One region of the Mesorhizobium sp. B2-3-13 genome, then DNA from elsewhere that is predicted to be linked to it. Evidence: predicted binding sites of a transcription regulator. Region 1 holds the regulator's gene; the other holds the start of a gene.
What was found. Region 1 encodes PhoB, which activates phosphate uptake and scavenging genes when phosphate is short. Its sites were predicted from a motif close to TGTCATNNANCTGTCAT; they were not measured.

Region 1 (4,282 bases):
AGCGCAAGAACGGCGTGATGATGACGCTCTGCGTCATCGCCGCCGGCATCGGCCTTGCCTGGCTGGCGCTGATCCTCGGCGCGCTGCTCTATAAGGGTCTGTCGGGCGTTTCGCTCTCGGTGTTCACGGAAATGACCCCGCCGCCCGGTGATGCCGGTGGCCTGCTCAACGCCATCTACGGCAGCATCGTGATGACCATCATCGGCATCGTCGTCGGCACGCCGATCGGCGTGCTGGCCGGCACCTACATGGCCGAATACGGCCGCTTTTCGAAACTCACCACCGTGGTACGCTTTATCAACGACATCCTGCTGTCGGCGCCATCGATCATCATTGGTCTGTTCGTCTACGAATTGATGGTGCGGCCGATGGGGCATTTCTCCGCCATCGCCGGCGCCGTCGCGCTGGCCATCCTGGTCATCCCCGTCGTGGTGCGCACCACCGAGGACATGCTCAACCTTGTGCCGAACGCCTTGCGCGAGGCCGGCACGGCGATTGGCGCGCCACGCTGGGTGGTGATCCGTTCGGTGGCCTACCGCGCGGCGATGTCCGGCATCGTCACCGGCATATTGCTGGCCATCGCCCGCATTTCCGGCGAGACGGCGCCGCTTCTTTTCACGGCGCTGAACAACCAGTTCTGGTCGAGCAACCTCAACGCGCCGATGGCCAGCCTGCCGGTCACCATTTTCCAGTTCGCTCTCAGCCCCTACGAGGAATGGCAGCAACTGGCCTGGACCGGCGCACTCATAATCACATTGACGGTTCTCGCGCTCAGCATCTTCGCGCGCAGCCTGACCGGACGCAGAGAGGACAAATGAGCCAGATGTTGTCTCCAGACATGACGATTGCCACCGAGGCGGCCGCCAAGGCGAAGATCGAGGTCAAGAACCTCAATTTCTACTACGGCCAGTCGAAGGCGCTGAAAGACATCACGCTGTCGCTGCCCGAGCGCAGCGTGACGGCCTTCATTGGACCGTCGGGTTGCGGAAAGTCGACGCTGCTGCGCGTCTTCAACCGCATCTACGAACTCTACCCCAAGCAGACCGCCGAGGGTCAGGTGCTGCTCGACGGCCAGAACGTTCTCGACCGCTCGCAGGATCTCAACCTGTTGCGCACCAAGATCGGCATGGTGTTCCAGAAGCCGACGCCGTTCCCGATGTCGATCTATGAGAACATCGCCTTCGGCGTCAGGCTCTATGAGAAGATCGGCAAGGCAGAGATGGACGGCCGTGTCGAGCAGGCGCTGAAGCGCGCCGCGCTGTGGAACGAGGTCAAGGACAAGCTCAATGCCAGCGGACTCAGCCTGTCGGGCGGCCAGCAGCAGCGGCTTTGCATCGCCCGCACCGTGGCGGTGAAGCCGGAGGTCATCCTGCTCGACGAGCCGGCCTCGGCGCTCGACCCATTGTCGACCGCCAAGATCGAGGAATTGATCGACGAGTTGCAGGCCGACTACACGATCGTCATCGTCACCCACAACATGCAGCAGGCCGCGCGGGTCTCGAAGCAGACGGCTTTCATGTATCTGGGCGAGCTGGTCGAATTCGACAAGACCGAGAAGATCTTCACGTCGCCTCGCGAGAAGCGCACGCAGGACTACATCACCGGCCGCTTCGGCTGATCTCACGCATACGAGGACCAGGATCATGGCCGAACACACAGTCGCAGCCTTCGACGAGGATCTCGGACAGATCAGCAAGCTGATCAGCGACATGGGCGATCTTGCCGGCACGATGGTCGGCGGCGCCACCAAGGCGCTGCTGAATTCCGACAATGCGCTGGCACAGCGCGTCGTCTCCGACGACGCCATCATGGACGCGCGCCAGCGCGAACTCGACGATCGCGCCATCACCCTGATCGCCAAGCGCCAGCCGATGGCCGACGATCTGCGTCATGTCGTCGGCTCCATCCGCATGGCGGGCGATCTCGAACGCATCGGCGACCTTGCCAAGAACATTGCAAAGCGCGTCGGCTCCGTCGGCCTTACCGCCACCCCGCGCGATCTGTCGCACTCGATAGATTCCATGGCGCAGCTGGTGCTGATCCAGGTGCAGGGGGTAGTCGAGGAATACGCGGCAGGCGATGCCGCCGCCCTCGCCAAGCTCAGGAATGACGACGAACGCATCGACATCAAATACACTTCGGTGTTCCGCGAACTCCTGACCTACATGATGGAGGATCCCCGCAACATCACGGCTTGCACGCATCTTTTGTTCTGCGCCAAGAATCTCGAACGCATCGGCGACCACGTGACCAACATCGCCGAGAATGCGTATTATGTGCTGACCGGCACGCAACTGCCCGCCAACCGTCCGAAGCAGGACGAGACGGCGATGTCGGTGCCGGCGGCTTGACGGCAGGGATGATCAATCGATGATCGCGCCACGCATCATGGTGGTGGAGGACGAGGAGCCGCTCGGCGTGCTTCTCCGCTACAATCTGGAATCGGAAGGCTACCAGGTCGAGGTGGTGACACGCGGCGACGAAGCCGAGATCCGCCTCCAGGAGAACGTGCCCGACCTCCTGGTGCTCGACTGGATGGTGCCGGCGGTTTCCGGCATCGAACTCTGTCGGCGCCTGCGAATGCGGTCCGAGACCGAGAGGCTGCCGATCATCATGTTGACGGCGCGCGGCGAGGAGAGCGACCGCGTGCGCGGCCTCTCGACCGGTGCCGACGACTATCTGGTCAAGCCGTTCTCGACACCGGAATTCATGGCCCGGGTCAAGGCGCTGCTGCGCCGCGCCAAGCCGGAAGTGCTGTCCAGCGTGCTCAAGGTCGGCGACATCGTGCTCGACCGGGAATCGCACCGGGTCTATCGCAAGAAGAGCGAGATCCGGCTCGGACCGACCGAGTTCCGCCTGCTCGAATTCATGATGCGTCATCCCGGCCGCGTGTTCTCGCGCAGCCAGCTGCTCGACAATGTCTGGGGCGAGACGATCTATATCGATGAACGCACCGTGGACGTGCATGTCGGCCGGCTGCGCAAGGCGGTCAACAACGGCCGTATGCCGGACGTGATCCGCACCATTCGCGGCGCCGGCTACGCGATCCGCGAAGACTGAAATCAGGCTACATTCTTGCCCGGAACGCCGGGCCTCGCCAGCACGCCCGGCGCGAAAATCTCCTGGTCCACGAAGGTCAATGCGCGCATAGCGCAACCTTCGCGGATGAGCGGCAGCTCGTTCGGCTCGGTGTCGAAGGAAATCGATTCCGAATGCTGGCCGCCGGCGGTCTGGCCGATGGCCTCGCGCAAGGCCGGCTCGATCAGGTCGAAGGCGGCGGCGCTGACGCCGACCATGGCGACGGGTGCGGGATCGATCAGCGCGAACAGGCTGCCCAGCCCATAGCCCAGCGCTTCGCCGGCCTTGCGATAGGCTTCGCGCTCCGGTCCGTCTTTCTCCCTTGCCGTCGCGGCGAGTGTCCGCATCTGCGCATCGCTGACATCTGCGACCGGTTCGGCGTCCTCGCCAAGCTGCCTGGCGTTGCGCCAGATGGCGTAGTTGCCGGCATAGGCCTCGACGCAGCCGCGCCGTCCGCAGCGGCAGAGCGCGCCTCCCGGGCGATGGATCATGTGGCCGAACTCGCCTCCCGATGAATGCGTGCCGGTGAACAGCTCGCCCTTCAGCACCAGGCCCATGCCGATGCCGTGCGAGAGCAGGATGGCGATGAAGTCGTCGCGGTAGCGTTCGGGGTCGCGCCAGCGCAGCGCCACCGCCATCATGTTGCAGTCGTTCTCCATGGTGGCGGGGATGCCGAACTCGGCTTCAAGTATGTCGGCGAAGGGAATGTTCGTCTGCGGCGTGATCGGCGACCACAGCATCGCACGCGCCTCGCTGTCGGTGATGCCCTGGATCGCCAGCGCGATGCGGGCAATACTGCGGACGTCGAGATCGGGGTCCTCGAGGCGCCGCCGCACTATTGCCGTGCATTCGCCGATCAGCGCCTCGCGCGACATGGTCAGCGTGTCCAGCCGTCGCTGTTCCTCGGCGACCACCTGGCCGGAATAATCGATGACGGCGACGGACAGGAAATTCAGCGACAGCACCACGGTCATCACAGCCGCGGCCTCGGGGTTGAGGCCAAGGCCAACCTGCGGCCGGCCGCGTTTCAGTGAACCGGCTTCGTTCGGCTTGCCTTCGGTCAGGATACCCTCGTCGATCAGGTCGGCTGATATCGCCGATATGGTCGAGTGGCTGAGGCCGGTGGTGGCGGCGATCTCGGTGCGCGAGGGCTGACCACCCTGACGCACGGCTGCAATCACCATGGCGCGGTTGCGCCGGCGCA
Region 2 (4,282 bases), on a different contig from region 1:
GTAGATCGGGAACCACTTGGCCCGCTCCGCCACCGGCCGCCGCCGGGCGATCACCACGCCGTTCTCGTACAATTCGCGGGCGGGCGCCGAGTTCGGACCTTCGACAGCGGTCAGGATGGGACCGAGCACGATCATTGCCGATAGCCGCAGCGCGTCTCGCGTGTCGGCTGCCGCAACGCGCTCGCAGAGCGCCAATGCATGCTCGAGTAGCTGCCTCGCTTCCGCCATTGCTGAGCGGGACGAGCTTTCCGTGCCTGCAATCACGAACTGAGCGATCGCGTCCTCCAGAAGGCCTGCGCGCTCGGCGTGCTCGGCGATCTCGGCGGTGCCCAGCCACCCGGCCAGGTTTCGGTTGCGGCTGACCGCGGCAAACAGGCGGCGATGCAAGGCCTGCCGTCTCTTGCGCAGCGTTGCGTTGTAGATCGTCTCCTGAATAAGCGCATGGCGCACGCCATGGACCGGAACGCCGGAAGACCGCACGCGGATCAGGAACCCGGCCTCCATCAGCGAATCCAGCGCGTTTGCGATGATTTCGTCGTCGAGCTCCGGCAACAGCGCGCGCAGCAATTCCTGATTGAAACGATTGCCCACGACGGCGGCGGCGCGCGCGACTTCGCGTGCCGGCCCCAGCGTTTCGAGCCTGGCCTCGATCACGCTTTCGAACACCGAGGCATGACTGCGCGTCGCGGTCCGCGCCAGCCGATCCGTTGCCGAGGCCGCGTTCTCGGTCATCCACTGGCAGATTTCCTCGATGAACAGCGGGATGCCTCCGGTCACGCGTTCCACCACGTCGAGCAATTCCGGGGAAGTTGACGGCTTGCCTTGCGGCCACATGGCCGCGATCGCCAGCCGCGTTTGCTCGCGGTTGAGCGGCTCTAGTGAGATATGCCTTGGATTCGATGCTGCCAGCCAGCTTTCGGATTCAGGGCGCGTCGTCGCGATGACAAGCGCCCGGAAGTGACGGGCCGACCGTGCAAGCTCAGCCAATAATTGTCTCGACGTCAGGTCGATCCAATGTATGTCCTCGACCACCAGGACGATCGGTCCGCTGGCGCACAGGGCTTCGAGCGAGTGGCGAACCGCCCAATTGGCTTTCGCGCGCATCGCCTCGGCGTCGATTTCCTTGAGCATCGGATCGGCTCCCGCGGCGCCGAGCAGGAACGAGAAGATGTCGATGATTTCGGGATCGCGGACGTCATGATCGCGGAATACTTCCGCCACGGCGGCAGCGCTCAGCTGTCCTTCGTTGCCGGCGAGATCGCCGCGTACGTTCTGTAGCAGCGGATGCAGCGCCGAGCGCAAGCCGCCGGGCGTGCACTGGAAGAGCAGCAGTTTCGCGCGCTGGTGACGCGTGCGCCGGCGCACTTCGTGAAGAATGCGCGACTTGCCGATGCCGGCCTCGCCCTCGATCACCACCACGCCGCCGTTTCCCGCGACGGCGCTGTCCCATGCTTCGGCGATCGTGGCGAGCTCGGCCTCGCGATTGACGAGCGGACTGCTCAGCCGCCCGAAGGCGAAGAAGCGGTCGACCTCGCGCTTGTGACTCAGCGCGCGCCAGACCAGCTCCGGCTCGGCAAACCCCTTGATCGCATGGGGGCCCCTGAAGCTGAACACATGCGACCGTCGCGCCAGGTTGCGCGTCGCGTCCGAGACCACCACCGTATCCGGCTGCGCGATGGCCTGGAGCCGCGTGGCCATCGCGAAGGCAGGGCCGGTGACATTGTCACGACCGGTGTCGGCGTCACCCTTGTGGATCAAGGTCATCGATGTCGCGATTCCGACCCGGACATGCAGATCGGCGCGGCCTTGGTCCGAACCGACCCGCCTGCAGGCGTCGATGATTTCGAGCCCGGCCCGGATCGCCAGCGATGCCGCGTCCTTGGCGTCTATTTCGGCGGGAAACAAAGCAACGCCGCCATCGCCGACCTCGACCTGGACGGCACCCGAGCACGACGCGACCGCCTGTCTCGCCGCCCGCTGGAAGGCTGATATCAGTTCCTCGAACTCTTCGATGTCCAGGATGGCAAGAAGGTCGGTCGATCCGACCAGGTCGTAGCAGAGCGCGGTCAGGATCCGGCGCTCATGCCGGGCTTCGGACGCATTTTTGCCGTTGCCGCCCAGAAAACCTGTTGCTACCGACGCCGCCGGCAACGCGACCGGGCTCTTCTCCGACATGCTGCGATTTCCTCGCCGAGCACAGTGACGGCAATATTAGCAAAGTGCGATGCTGTTCACAAAACACTTAATCGGTGGGCGGGGCGGGAAAGCCGATGCCGGGATCATATGGAGAGATATGCTCACGGCGTAAACTCCCCGTGGCGTTGACATTTGCCGCGACCGCTTTTGGTGGGCGGCAGGGATGACTTCGATGACCGAAATAAAGCTGTCACCAACCGAGCTTATCCGATCCTCGGGAATGAACCATCCACGTGACACGCCTTGAGGCAGCCCGGCCGGAGGGCGATCGGAAATGTGGAATGCTGTTTTCGGAGACGACCATGCTTGAACGGACAGACAGGGCCGCGCCCCACCGGGATCACACGAAGAAACAGGACATGTGGCTGAGTGAATTCGAGATTGTCCTGCGCGACCGCGTCATTGCCAATGGCGCTGTCAGGATCGAAGACGGCCGGATCGCCGAGATCCGCGACCAGCCTGTCGAGAACGCCGACCTCATCGGCGGCGGCCGCCTGCTGCTGCCCGGTTTCATCGATATGCATGGCGACATGGTGGAGCGGGAAGTGGAGCCGCGCAGCGGGGTCCACGTGCCGATGGCAATCGGCATCGCCGAACTCGACAAGCGGCTGGCCTCCTGCGGCGTGACCACCGCCTATGCCGCGCTCTCCTTCATCGGCAACAGCGCCACCGCAGCCTTGCTGCGCTCGGAAGAACATACATCTTCGATCATCGAGACCATCACCGGGCTGAAAGACGACCTTCTGGTCGATCACCGCATCCATGCCCGTTTCGAGGTGACGTTCACCGCAGCTGTCGGCGTGCTGGAAAGATTGATGGATGCCGGCAAGCTGCATCTGGTTTCGCTGATGGATCATACGCCCGGACAGGGACAGTACCGCGATGTCGAATTGTATATCGCCCGCATGGCCAAGGAGCGCGGCATGTCGATAGCCGATGTATCCGAGGTCGTCGGCAAGCGCATGGCCGATCGAAACGGGCATGGCGGTGTGCTCGGCACGTTGCAGAGCCTGTCGGCGTTTGCCCGCGCCCGCGGCATCGTGCTCGCCTCGCACGATGACGACACTCTGGAAAAGGTGGAATTTGTCCGCGGCCTGGGAACCGTGCTCAGCGAATTCCCGGTGACCCTGGAGGCTGCGCGGGAAGCCCGCCGGCTGGGCATGTATACGGCCATGGGCGCGCCCAACGCGCTGCGTGGAGAATCCTATTCGGGCAATCTTTCCGCCCGCCAGGCCTATGAGGCCGGGCTGCTCGACATGCTGGCCAGCGACTATCACCCGGCCTCGATCCTGCCGGCCGTGCTCGGCCTGGCGGAGCTGCGCGACGGTGGCCTGGCGAAGGCTGCGGCGCTGACAAGCGCCAATCCGGCCGAGGCACTCGGGCTCACCGATCGCGGCGCCATCGAAGCCGGGCTTCTGGCCGATCTCGTCGTCGCCGACCGCCAGCCGGTGCCACGTGTGCGAGCAACCTTCCGCGCCGGCCGCATGATCTACGGCGACGGCACGCTGAGCCGTTCGCAGCCTCCCGGGAACGGCAAACGGCTCTAACGCTTTGTCCTGACGCAATTCCCGCCGGGAAAGCGCCGCGCGCTTTTCCCGCGAAACCACTTCACGGTTTTCCCGGAATTGCTCTAGGTGCCTGCCATCCAGAACGCCAGCATGCGCTTGGTCTCGCCGGAGGTCCGGCGCTTTTGCCAGTCCGGGTCACGCGACAGATATTGGAAGGGATCCTTCCTCTCCTTGGCCGCCTCCGCGAGATAGGCACGCCAGCGATAGTGGCTGTAGGTCTGCATGGCGTTGATGGCGTAGTGCATGGCGATCTTCTTGTGGCCCCGAATGACGATGAAGTTCTCGTCGTTTACGGCACTCGCCGAGTGCGAAAAATTATGTGAGCCCGTGACGACGATGGGATCGTCGCTGAATGGATCGATCACCAGCACTTTTGAATGCGTGATGGCGTGACCTATGGCCGATTGGAAGTCGGCAGCCGTACCTTCCACGGCCCATTGCCCAACCGGTTTCTCAACCCCGGTGTCCTGCGCCGCATCGAGGAAAAAATCCTCGGGCTTCGCCTTCAGCAGCTTGAA

Region 2: the regulator PhoB is predicted to act here: its motif matches at 2,374-2,390, upstream of FJ941_RS23355 (alpha-D-ribose 1-methylphosphonate 5-triphosphate diphosphatase).

Annotation. Positions count from the first base shown of each region.
Region 1 covers NZ_VFVQ01000025.1:29,188-33,469, forward strand. The annotation lists gene pstA (phosphate ABC transporter permease PstA) at 1-818, shown strand, start outside; gene pstB (phosphate ABC transporter ATP-binding protein PstB) at 815-1,618, shown strand; gene phoU (phosphate signaling complex protein PhoU) at 1,644-2,351, shown strand; gene phoB (phosphate regulon transcriptional regulator PhoB) at 2,371-3,060, shown strand; gene FJ941_RS24750 (ROK family protein) at 3,063-4,282, opposite strand, start outside.
Region 2 covers NZ_VFVQ01000022.1:19,740-24,021, forward strand. The annotation lists gene FJ941_RS23350 (AAA family ATPase) at 1-2,175, opposite strand, end outside; gene FJ941_RS23355 (alpha-D-ribose 1-methylphosphonate 5-triphosphate diphosphatase) at 2,556-3,743, shown strand; gene FJ941_RS23360 (phospholipase D-like domain-containing protein) at 3,827-4,282, opposite strand, start outside.